Regions from separate parts of the Streptomyces sp. CMB-StM0423 genome, predicted to be linked through region 2. Evidence: riboswitches for the same ligand, from Rfam matches in the RefSeq annotation. Region 2 holds a riboswitch; the other holds the start of a gene.

Region 1 (9,976 bases), 2.9 Mb from region 2:
GCCCACGGCACCGGCCGCCCCGGAGGTCGCGGACGAGTCGGATCTGTCGGATACGTCGGGTGTACGGGCCCCGCCCCGCACGCCGGAAGCGTCCACCGCGCCATCCGCACCACGCACCGCCCACGCGCCACGCACGCCCCACACCGAATACCGCTCCCGCGCCAAGCACCGCTCGTGCAGCACGTGCCGTATGCGCCGTACGTACAGCACGCACCCCTCACACCACGGCTACCGCTCATGCGCCTCATACCGCTCACGCACCACTCGCGGGCCTCACCCGCCCGCGGTCACGTTCCACCCCGCACCACCCCGGGCGCCGGGCTCCGCACCGGCCTGCCCCAGGACGTCCCCGCGGGCGTCCGGGGGCCGGTGCCCGACCGCACCGCCGTACGACGCCGGCACCGGCGCCGCCCGGTGGCCTGGCGTGCTCCGCGCGCCGGACGCCCGTGGCGGCAGTCCGACCGCCGGCGACCGCACCACGCAAGCCGCCGTGACCGACCCACCTCCGCGTGCGCGCACCGCCCACCGCGCGCCACGCACCGTATGGAAAGAGCCGCTCCGACATGCCCTCTCCCTCAGCAGACATCCGCCGGGAGCTGGAAAACCTGACCACCGAGGCGTTCCGTCCCGAGCTGGCAGAGATCGACCGTCTCTCCAGCCTGGAGATCGCCGGAATCATGAACGAGGAGGACAGCGGGGTCCCGGGCGCTGTCGCCACGCAACTGCCCCAGATCGCCGCCGCCATCGACGACATCGCCGAGCGCATGGCCCGCGGCGGCCGGCTGTTCTACCTGGGCGCCGGCACCGCGGGCCGGCTCGGGGTGCTGGACGCCAGCGAGTGCCCGCCGACCTTCAACACCGACCCGTCGCAGGTCGTCGGCATGATCGCCGGCGGGGACGTGGCGCTGCGCACTTCCACGGAGGGCGCGGAGGACAGCGAGGAGCTGGCCGCGGCCGACCTGGCGGCGGCGGACCTGGGGCCCGACGACGCGGTCGTCGGCATCTCCGCCTCCGGCCGCACGCCGTACGCCGTCGGCGGCGTGACGTACGCGCGCGGCCGGGGGGCGCTGACCATCGGGCTGTCCTGCAACGCCGGTTCGCCGCTCGGCGCGGCCGCGCAGCACGGCATCGAGGTCGTCGTGGGCCCCGAGCTGATCGCGGGGTCGACGCGGCTGAAGGCGGGCACGGCGCAGAAGCTCGTGCTCAACATGCTGTCGACGATCACGATGATCCGTCTCGGCAAGACGTACGGGAACCTGATGGTCGACGTGCGGGCCTCCAACGAGAAGCTGCGGGCCCGTTCGCGGCGCATCGTCGCGCTGGCGACGGGCGCGGGCGACGAGGAGGTGGAGGCCGCCCTCGCCGAGACCCACGGCGAGGTGAAGAACGCGATCCTCGCCATCCTCGGCGGCGTGGACGGCAGCACGGCGGAGCGATTGCTCGACGCCTCACACGGTCACCTGCGCGTCGCCCTGAAGTCCGCGACCGACGTGAGCTGAACCCGGCGGTGCCGGCAGGGGGTCGTTGACCGGAGGGCACCCCCAGCCGGCGCCGCCTGGGGGTGCCAGGCCGCCCCTTCCCCGACGCCGCAGACGCGGCCGCCGCCGCTGCTCCCGCTGCGTGCCAACGCGCCCGAGGGCGGCACCCCCTGCGGGGTACCGCCCTCGGTTCGTCAGTCCGTCCGCCGGCCGGCCGCAGCCGCGGCGGACGTACGGACTTCGCGATCCCGGATCAGAAGTCCATGTCGCCGCCGGGCATACCGCCCCCGGCCGCGGCCTTCTCCTTCTCCGGCTTGTCGGCGACGACGGCCTCGGTGGTGAGGAACAGACCCGCGATCGACGCCGCGTTCTGCAGCGCGGAGCGGGTCACCTTGGCCGGGTCGAGGATGCCCTCGGCGATCATGTCGACGTACTCGCCGCTGGCGGCGTTGAGCCCGTGACCGGCGGTCAGGTTGCGCACCTTCTCCACCACGACGCCGCCCTCAAGGCCGGCGTTGACCGCGATCTGCTTCAGCGGGGCCTCCAGGGCCAGCTTCACGGCGGACGCGCCGGTGGCCTCGTCGCCCTGGAGCTCCAGCTTCTCGAAGACGTGGCCGGCCTGCAGCAGGGCGACGCCGCCGCCGGCGACGATGCCCTCCTCGACGGCCGCCTTCGCGTTGCGCACGGCGTCCTCGATGCGGTGCTTGCGCTCCTTCAGCTCGACCTCGGTCGCGGCGCCGGCCTTGATGACGGCCACGCCGCCGGCCAGCTTGGCGAGCCGCTCCTGCAGCTTCTCGCGGTCGTAGTCGGAGTCGCTGGCGTCGATCTCGGCCCGGATCTGGTTGACCCGGCCCTGGACCTGCTCGCTGTCGCCGGAGCCGTCGACGATGGTGGTCTCGTCCTTGGTGATGACGACCTTGCGGGCGCGGCCCAGCAGGTCGAGCGTGGCGCTCTCCAGCTTGAGGCCGACCTCCTCGGAGATGACCTGGCCGCCGGTGAGGATGGCGATGTCGCCGAGCATGGCCTTGCGGCGGTCGCCGAAGCCCGGGGCCTTGACGGCGACGGACTTGAAGGTGCCGCGGATCTTGTTCACCACGAGGGTGGACAGGGCCTCGCCCTCGACGTCCTCGGCGATGATCAGCAGCGGCTTGCCGGACTGCATGACCTTCTCCAGGAGCGGCAGCAGGTCCTTGACCGCGCTGATCTTGGAGTTGGCGATGAGGATGTACGGGTCCTCGAGCTCCGCCTCCATGCGCTCCATGTCGGTGGCGAAGTAGGCGGAGATGTAGCCCTTGTCGAAGCGCATGCCCTCGGTGAGCTCCAGCTCAAGCCCGAAGGTCTGCGACTCCTCGACGGTGATGACGCCTTCCTTGCCGACCTTGTCCATGGCCTCGGCGATCAGCTCGCCGATCTGGGTGTCGCCGGCGGAGATGGAGGCGGTGGAGGCGATCTGCTCCTTGGTCTCCACGTCCTTGGCCTGCTCCAGCAGGGCGGCGGAGACGGCCTCGGTGGCCTTCTCGATGCCGCGCTTCAGCGCCATCGGGTTGGCGCCGGCGGCCACGTTGCGCAGGCCCTCCTTGACCAGGGCCTGGGCCAGGACGGTCGCGGTCGTCGTGCCGTCACCGGCGACGTCGTCCGTCTTCTTCGCGACCTCCTTGACCAGCTCGGCGCCGATCTTCTCGTACGGGTCCTCGAGCTCGATCTCCTTGGCGATGGAGACACCGTCGTTCGTGATCGTGGGGGCGCCCCACTTCTTCTCGAGGACGACGTTCCGGCCCTTGGGGCCGAGGGTGACGCGGACGGCGTCGGCGAGCTGGTTCATGCCGCGCTCGAGGCCGCGCCGCGCCTCCTCGTCGAACGCGATGGTCTTGGCCATTGTGTTGAGTCCTCCCGGACAGGGGGGTCGTCTGTGTCCGGACCGCGCTGGCGCCCGCGACGGACGGTCCGCGACCCGCGTGGTTCCCTCCCACCCGGCGTACGGACCTCACCGAACCGGTCCCGTGCTGTCACTCTCACGGGGAGAGTGCTAACGCCAATGATTAGCACTCGCCCCCTGCGAGTGCAAGCGGGTAGGGGCTTCTCATGCGCAGAGCGGAACCGGACCGCGGCACCGCACAACAGGCGGCGGAAGGAGGCATGGACAGAGAGGCGCGGGCAGGGGGCGCGGACAGAGGGGTACGGACACGGGGCGCGGACAGCAGAGGGCCCGCACCCCGGAGGATGCGGGCCGTCGCGAGTCGTCCGTGGTCGATGCCCGGCGCTCAGCCGCTGACGCGGACCATGTCTGCCTGCGGCCCCTTCTGGCCCTGCGAGATCTCGAACTCGACCCGCTGGCCTTCCTCGAGGGTGCGGTATCCGTCCATCTGAATCGCGCTGTAGTGGACGAAGACATCCGCACCACCGTCGACCGCGATGAAGCCGTACCCCTTCTCCGCGTTGAACCACTTGACGGTGCCCTGAGCCATTCCAAACTCCCCTATTGCCGGCCCTTACACAGGACCGCACTCCGCGGACCCGGGTCAGACCTCACCCCCGGATACACGCCGGGGCGTGCGCCGGAACGCGTCGACCGCGGCTGAATGTATCCGCACAGATGCCCAGTGCAACAGGTCAATCGGACGAGAATTCTGCGGACACCCGATCGGTATTTTTCCGATCAATTTCCGCCATTCCCCGACAACTCGGGCAGGGCATAACTCACCATCACGACAATTAACTCTCCGCATTTGCGGGGAACTTGTCGCGTTCTCATATGCGTGGAACATGGGCCACGAGGGGGGAACGTCCCAACCCTATCGCGTGTCCGGACATGCGAACGGCCCCACTCCGGATCGGTGGGGCCGCACACACGCAAGAGGGGTTCAGCAGCCTCCGGCGACCGCCGGAATGATCGAGATCCCGGCCCCCTCCGGAGTGGGAGTCTGCAGGCCATCGGCGAAGCGGACGTCGTCATCGTTCACGTAGACGTTCACGAAGCGGCGCAGCTTGCCTTGATCGTCCAGCACCCGGCCGGCGATGCCCCGGTGGTTCTTCTCCAGGTCTTCGATCACCTCGGCCAGCGTCGCGCCCTCGGCGCTCACCTCTGCCCGCCCGTCGGTATACGTACGGAGGATGGTCGGAATTCGGACGTTCACGCTCATGATGCGAGGCCGGCCTCTCGGAAGGAGTCGAGTGTGGGACGAATGATCGCGCTCGGCCCCGTGGTGGGAGCGACCGCGTCGAGGGTCTTCAGACCGTCGCCGGTGTTGATCGCGACGGTGGTCTCTGCCGGGTCGATCCGGCCGTCCGCGACGAGCTTCGCCAGCACGCCGAAGGTCACGCCGCCCGCGGTCTCCGCGAACACGCCCTCGGTACGGGCCAGCAGCTTCACCGCGTCCACGACCTCGGCGTCCGTCACGTCCTCCACCGCGCCGCCGGTGCGGCGGGCGATGTCCAGCACGTACGGACCGTCGGCCGGGTTGCCGATGGCGAGGGACTTGGCGATCGTGTCGGGCCGCACGGGACGTACCACGTCGTGACCGTCCTTGTAGGCCCGCGAGACCGGGGAGCAGCCCGTCGCCTGGGCGCCGAAGATCTTGTACGGGCGCTCCTCGACCAGCCCCGTCGCGATCAGCTCCTTCAGCCCCTTGTCGATCTTCGTGAGCTGGGAGCCGGAGGCGACGGGGATGACGATGTTGTCCGGGAGCCGCCAGCCGAGCTGCTCGCAGATCTCGTACGCGAGGGTCTTGGAGCCCTCCGCGTAGTACGGGCGCAGATTGACGTTCGTGAACCCCCAGCCCTCGCCGATCGGATCGCCGATCAGCTCCGAGCAGAAGCGGTTCACGTCGTCGTACGTGCCCTCGATGCCGACGACGTCACCGCCGTAGACCGCGGCCATGACGACCTTCGCGTGCTCCAGGTCGTACGGGATGAACACGCACGAACGCAGCCCCGCCCGCGCCGCGGCCGCGCCGACCGCGCCCGCCAGATTGCCCGTGGACGAACACGACAGCGTGGTGAAGCCGAAGGCGCGCGCCGCCTCGACGGCGATGGCGACGACGCGGTCCTTGAAGGAGTGCGTCGGGTTGCCCGAGTCGTCCTTGACGTGCAGCGCGCCCGTCACGCCCAGCTCGGCGGCGAGCCGGTCGGCGCGGTGCAGCCGGGTGAACCCCGGGTTCAGGTTCGGCTTGTCCGCCACGTCCGCGGGGACCGGCAGCAGCGGCGCGTACCGCCAGATGCTCCGCGGCCCCGCCTCGATACGGGCCCGCAGCCGGGCGGCGGACTCGGCGTCACCGGGGGGGAGTTCGTACGCCGCCTCCAGCGGCCCGAAACACGACTGGCACGCGAACACCGGACCCAGCGGCACCCGCTCCCCGCACTCCCGGCACGACAGCGCGACGGCGGGGCCCAGATCCGGGGCGCCGTCGACGGCGGTGGGGGTGGGAGCTGTGTCTACAGCCATACTGGCGAGGCCCTCTCTCCTCATCTTCCCCGCGACGCATCTCGCCGCAGGACGGAATTGGCACCATCACCGTCCGGGGCCTCGCAGCGTCGCGAGTACCGGACGGAGGGTTGCCGGGGCTTCAACGGGCCGTTCCCTCTGCCCCTCTGGATGAGCTCTGCATGGCGCAGGTCCGGCGGGGCCGTCCGGCGCTTTTGTCCGGCGCGCGGACCCCGACATAGGGACGTCACGCACGTTGTTCAAGACTGTAACCGACGACCAGGACAGTTGTGAGGGCCGTCCGATACGCGAGACGGCTCTCACACCGGACAGGACACCCGGCAAGGGGAGGCCCGCAGGTGCTCGATGACGTGGAGCAGTGGCTGAAGACGCGGTCCTGGTCCGCGGCGGACCGGCCGCCCGCGCGGCTGCTGGCGGCCAAGCGGGCGCTCGGGGCACGCGGGACGGTGAGCGTGGTGCTGCCCGCGCTCGACGAGGAGGCCACGGTCGGGGCGATCGTCGCGGCGATCCGCGCGGAGCTGATGGCTCCCGGCGACGGCGGGCTGGTGGACGAGCTGGTCGTGATGGACTCCGGCTCCACGGACCGTACGGCGGAGGTCGCCGCGGCGGCCGGCGCGCGGGTCGTGCACCGCGACGAGGTGCTGCCGCGGCTGCCTGCGGTGCCGGGCAAGGGCGAGGTGCTGTGGCGGTCGCTGCTGGTGACGCGCGGCGAGATCGTGTGCTTCGTGGACGCGGACCTGCGGGACTTCGACACGGCGTTCGTGAGCGGGATCGTGGGGCCGCTGCTCACGGATCCTGACGTGGAATTCGTGAAGGCGGTGTACGACAGGCCGCTGGGCACGGGGGCGAACGGACAGGGCGGGCGGGTGACCGAGCTGGTGGCCCGGCCGCTGCTGAACCTGCACTGGCCGCTGCTGGCCGGCTTCGTCCAGCCGCTGGGCGGGGAGTACGCGGCGCGGCGGTCGCTGCTGGAGCGGCTGCCGTTCCCGGTCGGGTACGGGGTGGAGCTGGGCCTGCTCGTCGACGCGCTGCACACGGTGGGGCTGGGCGCGCTGGCGCAGGTCGACGTCGGCGTCCGGCGGCACCGGCACCAGGACGACCGCGCGCTGGGGCGCATGGCGGCGGCGATCTACCGCACGGCGCAGTTGCGGCTGGCGCGGGGGCACCTGGTGCGGCCGCGGCTGACGCAGTTCGACCGGGGGGCGGACGGGGCGTTCGAGCCGCGGACGTACGGGGTGGACACGGAGGAGCGGCCGCCGATGGGGGAGGTCCCCGAGTATGTGGAACGCCGAGCGGCGTAGCCCTGGCCGGGCGGTGGCGGGGTGGGGTGATCCCCGTACCCGCCCCTTCCCGAAACTCGGGGCTGCGCCCCGAGACCCCGCCGGAGGCTCCGCCCCCGAACCCCCACGGGGCTCCGCCCCGGACCCCAGCGGGGCTCTGCCCCCGGACCCCAGCGGGCTGCGCCCCGGACCGGACGGAGCTCTGCCTCCAGACCCCCCGGCGGGGCTGCGCCCCGGACGGTCACGGGGCTTCTCCCGAGACCCGGCCGGGCTCCGTCCGAGCCTCCTTGGGGCCGCATCCCCCGAGACCTCCGCGAGCCCCTCTCTCCCCCCGGCCGACTGCATTCCCCAGCCCCGGGCCCCTGCCCGGGGCCCTCGATCGTCCTCAGCCCCCTCGCCTCACCGGCCCACGTGCCCCCACCGGTATCGGCCACACCGCCCCGGTTGCGTTTCGGCGGGGTCTGCCGTGGCTAGGCTCGGCGCATGGTCGTGTCGCCCGGTGCTCCCCTGCTCGTCGCGTCCAACCGCGGGCCCGTCTCGTACGCCGTCGGCGACGACGGGGAACTCGTCGCCAAGCGCGGCGGCGGCGGGCTCGTCTCCGGGCTCAGTGCCGTGGGGCCCGAGGCCGGGGCGCTGTGGGTGTGTGCCGCGCTGGGTGACGGGGACCGGGAGGCCGTGCGGCGGGGGGTGGCCGAGCCTGGGGTGCGGATGCTCGGCATCGACCCGGACGTCTTCCACGACGCGTACAACGGCGTCGCGAACTCCGTCCTGTGGTTCGTCCACCACATGCTCTACGACATCCCCGTCGCCCCCGTCTTCGACGCCGGGTTCCGCCGCCAATGGGCCGCGTACGAGACGTACAACCGCGCCTTCGCCGACGCCCTCGCCGACGGTGCCGCCGAGGGCGCGGCGGTGCTCGTACAGGACTACCACCTGTGCCTCGTCCCCGGCATGCTCCGCGAGCGCCGCCCCGACCTGCGCATCTCGCACTTCACCCACACCCCCTGGGCACCGCCCGAGTACTTCCGGCTCCTCCCCGACGACATCGCCGCCGCCCTCCTCCGCGGGCTGCTCGGCGCCGACCGCGTCGGCTTCCACACCCGCCGGTGGGCCGAGGCGTTCGCCGGCTGCTGCCGCGACGTGCTGGGCGGCGAAGCGGATGTCACGTGGGCCGGGGAGGAGGCGCGGGGGGAGCGGACGACCTGGGTCGACGTGCACGCCCTCGGCGCCGACGCCGAATTCCTGCGCGAGCGGTCGCGGCGGCCGGACGTCGCCGAGCGGATGGCGGCCCTGCGCGAGCAGATCGGCGGCGCGGACCGCGAGGTCGTCGCGCGGGTGGACCGGACTGAATTGTCGAAGAACATCGTCCGCGGACTGCTCGCGTACCGGCGGCTGCTGGAAGCGCGGCCGGAGTGGCGCGGGCGGGTGGTGAAGCTGGCGTTCGCGTATCCGTCGCGGCAGGACCTGGCCGTGTACCGGGACTACACCGCCGAGGTGCGCCGCCTCGCCGCCGAGATCAACGAGGCGTACGGGACGGACGGCTGGCAGCCCGTCGTGCTGCACGTCGAGGACGACTTCGCCCGCTCGCTCGCCGCGTACCGGCTGGCGGACGTGGCGCTCGTCAATCCGCTGCGGGACGGGATGAACCTGGTCGCGAAGGAGATCCCGGTGGTCTCGGACGACGGCTGCGCGCTGGTGCTGTCCCGGGAGGCGGGCGCGTACGCGGACCTCGCCGAGGACGCGCTCGTGGTGCACCCGTACGACGTGGAGGCCACCGCGGACGCGCTGCACGCGGCGCTGACGATGCCGCGCGACGAGCGCGCCCGGCGGACGAAGCGGCTGGCGGCGGCGGCCACGGCGCTGCCGCCGCAGGCGTGGTTCCTCGCGCAGTTGGACGCGCTGCGGGCGTAGCCGACGGTACGGGCCGCGCCACCCTCAGCGGCCCGCGGTACGGGCGGCGGCGCCCTCAGCGGCGGTGGCGCTCCTGGAAGCGGGCCGCCTTGGCGCGGTTGCCGCACCCCTCCATCGAGCACCAGCGGCGGCGGCCGTTCTTGCTGATGTCGTAGAACCACAGCACGCACTCGGGGTTCGCACAGCCGCGGACCCGCTCCGGGTGCTCCTCGTACAGCCGGACCAGATCGGCCGCGGCGACCCAGGCCGGCAGCCACGCGGGGTCGTCCACGACGATCTCCGAGGTGGCCCGGCCGGCGCGGAGCAGGGGGCGGCGGGCGCCGTGGGCCAGTATCTCGTCGAGCGGCTGCTCGTCGCCGTCGAGGGCGGCGCGCAGGGCGGCGCGGGCGGTGGTCAGCGGCTCGCGCACGGCGGCGGGGCCGGGGGCGTCGGCCGCGGGATCGGACAGGCCGTGTTCACCCAGCCAGCGGCTGACGCCGTCGGGCTCGTAGAAGAAGTCGACGGGGCTTCCCTCGTCGATCCACCAGGTGTTCACCAGGTCCAGGGCCAGCGGTTCGCCGGTCAGCGGTCGTGCCATACGAGCAGTGTAACCGTTGAAGTCGAGTTGACAGGTTGACGGGAGCGGGTTAGGTTTTTCCCGTCGTAACCGTTCAAGTCCATTTTGATGGTTGGAGTTCGCCGTGACCGTACGCCACCGCACCGCCCGCATCGACGGCCTCGACGTTTTCTACCGGGAGGCAGGCGACCCGGGCGCGCCGACGCTCGTGCTGCTGCACGGCTTCCCGACCTCGTCCGTCGGCTTCGCGCCGCTGATGGCCGAGCTGGCCGACGAGTTCCGCCTGATCGCCCCCGACTACCCCGGCTTC
Region 2 (9,976 bases):
GCTGCTCTTCGCCCTCGCGGCCTGGCCGCTGCTCGGCGTGCCCGTCCTCGACGACTGAACCGCCGCCCGCCGGCCGCGGACTCCCGTACACCGCTCCGACCCTCAGGAGACCTCATGCTCGACCGCCTCGTCGTCGCCCCCAGCGGCTTCAAGGAGTCCCTGTCCGCCGAGGCCGCCGCCGAGGCCATCGCCGAAGGCGTCGGCCGGGTGCTGCCGGACGCCGCCGTCGACCTGATCCCGCTCGTCGACGGCGGCGAGGGTACGGCGCAGGCGCTGGCCGCCGCGACCCGCGGGCGGCTCGTCCCGTACGCCGCCACCGGACCGCTCGGCGACCGGCTGGAGAGCCACTTCGCCCTCCTCGGCGACTCCACCACGGCCGTGGTGGAGATGGCGGCCGTCGCGGGTCTCGCGCTCGTGCCGCGCCCGCGGCGCGACCCGGGCGGCACCACGACGTACGGGGTCGGCGAGCTGATCCGCGCCGCGCTCGACCGGGGCGTACGCCGCATCATCGTCGGCTGCGGCGACTCCGGCACCTCCGACGGCGGCGCCGGGGCCCTGACGGCCCTGGGCGCCCGGCTCCTCGACGCAGAAGGCCGCGACCTCGCCCCCGGCGGCGCCGCCCTCGCCCGCCTCGCGCGCATCGACTCCGCGGGCCTCGACCCCCGGCTCGCCGGGACGGAGCTGCTGGTGGCCTGCAACCCGTACAACGTGCTCTGCGGCCCCCGCGGCGTCGCCCGCGTCTTCGGCCCGCAGAAGGGCGCCTCCCCGCAGCAGGTCGAGGAGCTGGCCGCCGCCCTCGACCGCTGGGCCGACGTCCTCACCCGCGACCTCCCGGTCCCCGGCACGGACCTGCGCCTGGGTGCCGGCACCGGCGCGTCCGGCGGCCTCGGCGCGGGCCTCGCGGCGGTCGGCGCCCGCCTCCTGCCGCGGTTCGAGGTGCTCCTCGGCCACCTCGACCTCGACGCCCGGCTGGCCGCCGCCGACCTCGTCATCACCGCGGAGGGCGCCCTCGACCACCAGACCCCGCGCGGCAAGGTGCCCGCGGAGGTGGCGCGCCGCGCCAAGCTCCACGGCCGCCCGGTCCTGGCCCTCGCCGGGACGATCGGCGAGGGCGCGGAGGAGGTCCACGGCACGGGCGTCGACGCCTACGGGACCATCATCCCCGGCCCGATGGCGCTGCCGGAAGCCCTGCTGCGCGCCCGGGAGTTCCTGGCGGACGCGGCCGAACGGACGCTGCGCATGGTGCTGATCGGCAGCGCGCTGGCCGGGCGGCCTGCCGGGACCGGCAACCCGAGGTAGCCGCGGGCCCCTGCCGGGCTCAGGCCACCGCGGGTGCCGCGGCGGAGGCGGGGACGCAGCGGCCGTCCACCGTGCGGTACGACCACCGCGCCCCGTCGCGCACCAGCGACCCCAGCGCCGCCAGGAACCGGTCCACGTGCTCGTCCGGCGTGCCCGCCCCGAAGCTCACCCGCACCGCGTTCAGCGGCCGCTCACCGTCCGCCGCGCCGCCCCCGCACTCCGCCGACTCCCCCGCCTCGCCGAGCAGCGCCCGCACCAGCGGGTGCGCGCAGAACAGCCCGTCGCGCACGCCGATCCCGTGCTCCGCCGACAGCGCCGCCGCCAGATGCGAGCTGCTCCATCCTTCGACCACGAACGAGATCACCCCGACCCGCGCCGCGTCCGCGCCGAACAGCGACAGCACCCGCACCCCCGGCAGCGCCGCGAGCCCGTCGAGCACCCGCGCCACCAGCGCCCGCTCCCGGGCGACCAGTTCGCCGAACCCGGCCTCCGTCAGCGCCTTGCACGCCGACGCGATCGCGTACGCGCCGATGACGTTCGGCGACCCCGCCTCGTGCCGCGCCGCCGTCGTCTGCCACTCGACGTCCACTCCCCCGTCCACCGCGCGCAGCACCCGCCGGCTGGCGCCGCCGCCCGCGAGGTACGGCGGCGCGGCCTGGAGCCAGTCCGCCCGCCCGGCGAGGACGCCGGCGCCGAAGGGCGCGTACAGCTTGTGCCCGGAGAAGGCCACCCAGTCCACGCCCAGCTCGGCCACGTCCACCGGGTGGTGCGGCGCCAACTGCGCCGCGTCCAGGACCAGCCGCGCCCCGTGCCGGTGCGCCGCCGCGGTCAGCTCCCGTACGGGCCACAGCTCGCCGGTGACGTTCGAGGCGCCCGTCACGCACACCAGCGCGGGGCCGTCGCCGACCCGCGCGGCGAGCGCCGAGTCCAGCGCCGCCACGGCCTGCTCGGGGCTGCCGGGCGCGGCGAGCACGGTGACCCGGCCGGCCGCGGACCCGTCGTGCTGCCAGGGCAGCAGGGCGGCGTGGTGCTCGGTCTCGAAGACGTAGACCTCGGTGCCCGGCGGCAGCGCGGTCGCCAGCAGGTTGAGCGAGTCGGTGGTGGAGCGGGTGAAGACGACCTGGTCGTCGGGGCGGCAGCCGAGGAACCCGGCGACCGTCGCACGGCTGGACTCGAAGAGTTCGGTGGAGAGTTGGGAGAGGTACCCGGCGCCGCGGTGCACGCTGCCGTAGTACGGCGCGTAGGCGGCGACGTCGTCCCAGACGCGCTGGAGCGCCGGGGCGCTGGCGGCGTAGTCCAGGGCGGCGTACTCGGCGTCGCTGCCGGTGACGAGCGGGGCGCGGACATCCCGGCCGAGGACGGGCAGACAGGCGGGGGTGAGCGTGGACGCGGACATGCGGAACTCCCGTGAGCAGGCGTCGAGATGTGCGGGGTGACGGGCCCGTACGGCCCGGAAAGGACGCGCGCGACGCTCGGCGGAGACCCTGCGGATAGACGCGCGCGGCGGCGAGGGGCTGAAGGCCCCTAGCGCATTCGCTTGCTCACGGCGGTACTCCCTCGGCCGACCAGGACCCCTGGATTCGCGAGGGGTCCGCGCTTGCCGCAGACCTCGCTGCCTGCGGCCCGGTCATCACCCGGGGCACCCCGCCACGGACGGAGGGTTGCCGGACAGCGGGCCGGGGCCTTGATCGCTGTCGCTCGTGACCTGGTCAGGAGTATGCGCACCGGAGAGCCGCGGCGCAACCCGGTTGCCCGGACTGTCCGCAACCCTCCGGATTTCGGCAGGGGCCGCCCGTACCGGGAAACCCCCGCCCCGCCTCAGCGGTTGCTGGCCGCGACCCAGCGCTCCAGCGCCCGCAGCGCGGAGCCCGAGTCGATCGACTCCGCGGCCCGTACGATGCCCGCCGCGATCCGGTCGGGCAGCGGGCCGTCCGCGTCGGTGTCCAGGGCGGTGAGCGCCGCCGCCGCGTTCAGCAGCACCGCGTCGCGCACCGGGCCGGTCTCGCCGGCCAGCAGCCGGCGGGCGACATCGGCGTTGTACGAGGCGTCCGCGCCCCGCAGCGCCTCCACCGGCACCAGCTCGATGCCGACGTCCCGGGGGTCGAAGCGCTCCTGCCGCACCGCGCCGCCGCGCACGGTCCACACCTGGGAGGTGGCCGTCGTCGTCAGCTCGTCCAGCCCGTCGTCGCCGCGGAAGACGAGCGCCGAGGTGCCGCGCTCGGCCAGCACCCCGGCCATGATCGGCGCCATCCGGGCGTCCGCGACGCCGGTGGCCTGCGCGCCGACCCTGGCCGGGTTGGTGAGCGGGCCGAGGAAGTTGAACGGGGTGCTGACCCCCAGCTCCTTGCGGGTCTGCGCGACATGCCGCATCGCGGGGTGGAACTTGACCGCGAAGCAGAACGTGATGCCCGCCTCCTCCGCGACCTCGGCGACCCGCTCGGGCGCCAGGTCGAGGTTGACCCCCAGCTTCTCCAGCACGTCGGAGGCGCCGGAGGCGGAGGACGCGGCCCGGTTGCCGTGCTTGACGACCTTGGCGCCGGTCCCGGCGACGACCATCGCGGACATGGTGGAGATGTTGACCGTACGGGCCCGGTCGCCGCCGGTGCCGACGACGTCCACGGTCGGCCCCGGGACGGCGATGGTGTTGGCGTGCGCGTACATCGTGCGCACGAGCCCGGAGATCTCCGCGACCGTCTCGCCCTTGGCGCGCAGGGCGACCGCGAACCCGGCGATCTGCGCGTTGCTCGCGGTGCCCGACATGATCTGGTCCATGGCCCAGGCGGTGTCCTCGGCGCCCAGGTCCTGCCCGGCGATCAGCGCGCTGATGACATCCGGCCAGGAACGCGCCGCCGTGCTGTCGCCTCCTGCTGCCGTCTGCACGCTCATGGCACACCGTCCCGGGGTCGTCTCAGTTGTCGGGCGTCAGCCTATCGACCGCAGAGTACGCCGAAGGGCCCCCGTCCAACTGCTGGACGGGGGCCCCGGCGGTGATCGCCCGGCGGCGGACAGGCCCTAGTGGTGCCCGTGACCGCTGGTGATCTCCTCGTACTCGCGCCTGGTCGGCTTCGCGATCTGACCGGACTCGCCGTAGTAGCCCTGCGACAGCCTGGCCCGCAGCTTCTCCACCGGGCCCTGCTTGCGCACCACGCCGTTGTCGTCGACCGTCGGGCCGAGCTCCAGCGGCGCGTGCTGGTCGTGCGCGGTGAGTTTGTGCATCTCGTCCTGCGACAGCGACTCGTGCACCTCGATGAACTCGCCGTGCGGCAGCCGCTTGATGATGCCCGTCTCCCGGCCGTGCAGAACCTTCTCGCGGTCCCGCCGCTGCAGCCCGAGGCAGATGCGCCGGGTGATCCAGAAGGCCAGCACCGGGGCGGCGAAGAAGGAGACCCGCACGAACCACGTGATCGACTCGATCGAGAGGTGGAAGTGCGTCGCCCACAGGTCGTTGCCACCGGCCATCAGCAGCACGAAGACCCAGGTCAGCCAGGCCACCCCGAAGGCGGTGCGGGTCGGCACGTTGCGCGGGCGGTCCAGGGTGTGGTGCTCGCGGTGGTCGCCGGTGACCCAGGTCTCGAAGAACGGGTAGGCGACCATCGCGATCGGGACGAGGCCCACGATCATCAGCGGGATGAACACCCCGAAGTTGATCGTGTAGCCGCCGGGGATGTTCCATTCCCAGCCGGGCATGAACCGGATCAGACCCTCGGTCCAGCCCATATACCAGTCCGGTTGGGCTCCGGTGGAGACCAGATCAGGTCTGTACGGTCCCAGATCCCAGACCGGGTTGATGGTGAACATCCCCGCGATCACCGCGACCACGCCGAAGACGAGGAAGAAGAACCCGCCCGCCTTCGCGACGTAGATCGGCATGAAGGGCGCGCCCACGACGTTGTCGTTGGTCTTCCCGGAGCCCGCGAACTGGGTGTGCTTGTGGTAGAAGACCAGGATCAGGTGGAGCACGAAGAGCCCCAGCATGATGCCCGGCACCAGGAGCACATGGATGGCGAAGAATCTCGGGATGATGTCCGTCCCTGGGAACTCACCGCCCCACAGGAAGAACGCCAGGTAGGTGCCGATCACCGGGGTGGCCAGCGTCGCGCCCTCCATGAAGCGGACGCCGGTGCCGGAGAGCAGGTCGTCGGGCAGCGAGTAGCCGGTGAAGCCGGCGATGCAGCCGAGGACCAGCAGCGTGAAGCCGAAGAGCCAGTTGACCTCGCGCGGCTTGCGGAACGCGCCGGTGAAGAAGACGCGCATCATGTGCGTCGCCATGGCGGCGATGAAGATCAGCGCGGACCAGTGGTGGATCTGCCGCATGAGCAGCCCGCCGCGGACGTCGAAGCTGATGTCCAGCGTGGAGGCGTACGCCTCGGTCATGTGCACGCCGTTCATCGGCGCGTACGAGCCGTGGTAGGTGATCTCCGCCATGCTGGGCTTGAAGAACAGCGTCAGGTACACACCGGTCAGCAGCACGATCAGGAAGGTGTACATGGCCACTTCCCCGAGCAGGAAGGACCAGTGGTCGGGGAACACCTTGCGGATGTTCTTGCGGCCGGCCGCATGCAGGCCCAGGCGGGCGTCAGCCCAGTCCGCGACCCGCTCGCCTCTGCCGGGTGGTTTGCGGCGTGTATCTGTCGTGGTGGTGCTCATCCGCGCTCCCAGAAGCTGGGGCCTACCGGCTCGTCGAAGTCGCCGAGCGCGTACAGGTAGCCCTCGTCATTGACCGTGATCCTAAGCTGCGGCAGGGGGTGACCCGCCGGGCCGAAGAGCACGCGCGCGCCGTCGGACAGGTCGAACGTGGACTGGTGGCACGGGCACAGCACGTGGTGCGTCTGCTGCTCGTACAGGCTGACGGGACAGCCGACGTGCGTGCAGATCTTGGAGTAGGCCAGGATGCCCTCGTGGCCCCAGTCCGCCGACTTCGGGTCCTTGATGTCGCCCGGGTGGATCCGGACGAGCATCAGGGCCGCCTTGGCGATCTCGGTGTTGAAGTTGTGGTCGCCTTCCTTCAGCCCCTCGGGCTTGGCGAAGGAGAGCGAACCGACGGTGATGTCCTCCGGGCGCAGCGGCTCGTCGGTGTTCATGTTGATGAGCAGCTTGCCCTTGCCCCACAGGGTGTGGCGCAGCTTGGTGCCCGGCAGCGGGCCGAGGTCGCGCAGCAGCACGACGCCGGCGAGCGGCACCAGCGTGAGCGCGCCGAGCATGGTGCGGCGGATGATCTTGCGGCTGCCGATCGCCGATTCCTCGGTGCCCTGGCGCCACTGGGCCTTGGTGATGGCCTTGGTCTCTTCCGAGGACGCGATCTGGTGCCGCTCCTGGATGACCTCCACGTCCGACATCAGCGTGCGGGACCAGTGGATGGCGCCGGCGCCGATGCAGAACAGCGCGAGGCCCAGGGTGACGCCGAGCGCGAAGTTCAGCGCGCTGATGTGGCCGAGCGGGAAGATGTAGACGATCTTGTCGACGTCGATCGCGACGAACGAGGCGATGAAGCCGACGGTCGCCAGCATCGACACCGTGAACAGCAGCGAGACGGTGCGCTCGGAGCGCTTGGCGGCCCGCTCGTCGATGTCCTGCTTGCGCGGCTCGTGCGGCGGCAGGCCGGGGTTGGCGAACGGGTCGCGCTCCTCGACCGCGACGCCCCCGCTCTCCTCGCCCTCCCGGACGGTCGGCAGGTGCTCGCCGTTGTTCTCGTTCTCGGAGCCAGCCTGGCTACTCATGACTTCTTGGCCTTTGCAGAGCGGGCGGTGATCCAGATCGTCAGGATGACGAGGGAGCCGAGCCCGAAGACCCAGGCGAAGAGACCCTCGCTCACGGGGCCGAGGCCGCCGAGGCTGAAGCCACCGGGCGACTCGGCCTCGTCGCCGCCGACCTCGTCGAGGTAGGCGATGATGTCCTGCTTGTCCGAGGTGGTCAGCAGCCTGTCGGGGAAGGACGGCATGTTCTGCGGCCCCGTCTGCATCGCCTCGTACATGTGCTTCGGATCGACGCCGTCGATGTTCGGCGCGTACTTGCCGTCCGTCAGGGCGCCGCCCTTGCCGGTGAAGTTGTGGCACTGCGCGCAGTTGGTACGGAACAGGTCACCGCCGCGGGCGACGTCGCCGCCCGCCGGGTCGTACTGGCTCTCCTCGGGGACCGCAGGGCCCGGGCCCAGGGAGGCGACGTACGCGGCGAGCTGGTCGATCTCCTTCTGGGTGTAGATGCTCGGCTTCTTCGGCGCCTGGGCGCCCTGCTGCTGCAGGGGCATCCGGCCCGTGGAGACCTGGAAGTCCACCGCAGCCGCGCCGACGCCCACGAGGCTGGGGCCGTCGCTGGAGCCCTGCCCGCCGGTGCCGTGGCAGCTCGCGCAGCCGACCCGGTAGAGCTTCTGTCCCTCTTCGACGGCGAGGGACTGTGCGCTGGTCTCGTCGGCCTGCGCCTTACCGGTGGGCGCGAATGTGGCGTACAGCCCCCCGGTGGCCGCCAGCGCGATGAGTAGGACGACGAGCGCCGCCAGCGGATGGCGCCGTCGTGCGGAGAGCTTTTTCACGGATTACCCCGGTATCAGGATCTTCAGCGTCGGTGTGCTTCTCGGTGCCGGCTCCCCGGCCGGTTACTTGATCAAGTAGATCGTGGCGAAGAGGCCGATCCAGACCACGTCGACGAAGTGCCAGTAGTAGGACACCACGATCGCGGCGGTCGCCTGCTGGTGCGTGAACCGTCTGGCCGCGTAGGTGCGTCCCAGGACCAGCAGGAAGGCGATCAGGCCGCCCGTCACGTGCAGGCCGTGGAAGCCGGTTGTCAGATAGAACACGGAGCCGTACGGGCCGGAGGAGAGCGAGATGCCCTCGTGCTTCACCAGCTCCACGTACTCGGTGACCTGCCCGGCGATGAAGACGGAACCCATGATGAAGGTCACCGTGAACCACATGCGCAGCTTCTTCACGTCACCGCGCTCGGCGGCGAACACGCCGAGCTGGCAGGTGAGGGAGGAGAGCACCAGGATCGTGGTGTTGCCGAGCGCGAACGGAACGTTCAGGGCCTCGGACTGTTCCTTCCAGTAGTCCGCTCCCATCACCGAACGCAGGGTGAAGTACATCGCGAAGAGGGCCGCGAAGAACATCAGCTCGGAACTCAGCCAGATGATGGTTCCGACGCTGGTGAGGTTCGGCCGGTTGACCGACGGGTGCGCGTGCCCGGTCTCTACTGCTGCTGTTGCTGTCGCCACGTCCGACATTATGTCGGTCCCTTATCTCCGCCTCACTCCGGGGGGTGCCGTTCGGAGTGTCAAGGCACCGCAGAGGGGCCCTGGACTGCACCGCCGCACCCCGGGCGGAGTAGCATCCGCGGTGAGAGCGGTGCCCGAGAACCACCGGAGGAAGCATGGAGTCGACGGCCGCAGGACCGGTCAGCGTACTGGTCTACAGCGACGACGCGAACACGCGCGAGCAGGTCCGGCTCGCCGCCGGCCGCCGCCCCGCGGCGGACTTGCCGCCGGTGGAGTACGTCGAGTGCGCCACGCTTCCCGCGGTGCTGGCGGAGCTGGAGCGGGGTGGCATCGACGCCTGCGTGCTCGACGGCGAGGCGGTGCCCGCCGGCGGCATGGGCGTGTGCCGGCAGATCAAGGACGAGATCTTCCAGTGCCCGCCCGTCCTGCTGATCATCGGCCGCCCGCAGGACGCCTGGCTGGCGACCTGGAGCCGGGCGGAGGCCACCGTGGCGCACCCGGTCGACCCGGCGGCGCTCGCGGACGGTCTGGCGGAAGTGCTGCGGCTGCGGCCGGCCGTACGCGCCTGAGGGCGGCCGGCGCCGGCGGACCCGGCGCTCCCCCGCCGGGCCGTAGGGCTCGGCGGGCCGCTCAGACCCCGGGCCGCAGCCGGCTCGCCTCGGAGGGGCCGCCGCCGTCGCGTACGCCGGGCGTCAGGGCGCTGCCCTCCTGCCACTTGGTCCAGGAGAGGTTCCAGTCCCCGAAGCCGTTGCCGAACGGGGCCATGTCCTCGCCGTAGCTGTTGACGACCTCCACGATGTCGCCCGGCCGTACGGTCTTGAAGAACCAGGCGGCGTCGTCTGTGCTCATCCCGGTGCAGCCGTGGCTGACGTTGGCGGCGCCCTGCGAGCCCACGGACCACGGGGCGGCGTGCACGTACTCGCCGCTCCAGGTGACGCGGGTCGCCCAGGACACCTGGAGGTCGTAGTCCTCCCCGGTGCCGCCGACGCCGATGCTGGCGCCGGTCATCCGGACGCTCGACTGCTTCTCCAGCACCACCTTCTTGCCGTTGCGGGTCTCGAAGCCCGCCTTGCCGGTGGTGACCGGGATGGTGTTGATCTCTTCTCCGTTGCGGTACACGGTCATCTCGTGCGAGGAGGCGTCGGTGACCGCCTCAAGGCGGTCGCCGATCTTCAGTTCGAGGGGTTTCGCGGCGCTCGCGTAGACGCCCTCGCGCACCTTGACGCCCTCCAGCCGGCTCTCCAGCCGGACCCGGGCGCCCGCGGGCCAGTACTCCTTGGGGCGGTAGTGGAGTTCCTTGTTGCCGACCCAGTACCAGGCGCCCTCGGCCACGGGCGTCGAGCTGACCTTCAGCCCGCGCTCGACGACGGCCCGCTCGGCCTGGGTCTTCACGGCCCGGTTCAGCTTGACCGTCAGCGGCTGGCCGACGCCGTACGTGCCCTTCTCGGGGCCCAGCGCGACCTTCATCGGCCT

Evidence for each region. A riboswitch is a leader RNA that binds a small molecule or an ion and turns the genes downstream of it on or off. The one in region 2 is predicted to bind S-adenosylmethionine.
Region 1: another riboswitch for S-adenosylmethionine. It lies ahead of thrC (threonine synthase); the one in region 2 lies ahead of CXR04_RS27770 (aminotransferase class V-fold PLP-dependent enzyme).

Annotation. Positions count from the first base shown of each region.
Region 1 covers NZ_CP025407.1:3,509,274-3,519,249, forward strand. The annotation lists gene murQ (N-acetylmuramic acid 6-phosphate etherase) at 564-1,499, shown strand; gene groL (chaperonin GroEL) at 1,732-3,354, opposite strand; gene CXR04_RS15095 (cold-shock protein) at 3,740-3,943, opposite strand; gene CXR04_RS15100 (MoaD/ThiS family protein) at 4,340-4,618, opposite strand; gene thrC (threonine synthase) at 4,615-5,919, opposite strand; SAM riboswitch class I at 5,937-6,076, opposite strand; gene CXR04_RS15110 (glucosyl-3-phosphoglycerate synthase) at 6,258-7,220, shown strand; gene CXR04_RS15115 (alpha,alpha-trehalose-phosphate synthase (UDP-forming)) at 7,683-9,110, shown strand; gene CXR04_RS15120 (CGNR zinc finger domain-containing protein) at 9,166-9,687, opposite strand; gene CXR04_RS15125 (alpha/beta fold hydrolase) at 9,791-9,976, shown strand, end outside.
Region 2 covers NZ_CP025407.1:6,382,743-6,392,718, reverse strand. The annotation lists gene CXR04_RS27780 (SLC13 family permease) at 1-58, shown strand, start outside; gene CXR04_RS27775 (glycerate kinase family protein) at 115-1,299, shown strand; gene CXR04_RS27770 (aminotransferase class V-fold PLP-dependent enzyme) at 1,319-2,695, opposite strand; SAM riboswitch class IV at 2,888-3,005, opposite strand; gene trpD (anthranilate phosphoribosyltransferase) at 3,118-4,185, opposite strand; gene qcrB (cytochrome bc1 complex cytochrome b subunit) at 4,312-5,946, opposite strand; gene qcrA (cytochrome bc1 complex Rieske iron-sulfur subunit) at 5,943-7,016, opposite strand; gene qcrC (cytochrome bc1 complex diheme cytochrome c subunit) at 7,013-7,825, opposite strand; gene ctaE (aa3-type cytochrome oxidase subunit III) at 7,889-8,512, opposite strand; gene CXR04_RS27740 (hypothetical protein) at 8,659-9,072, shown strand; gene CXR04_RS27735 (L,D-transpeptidase) at 9,134-9,976, opposite strand, start outside.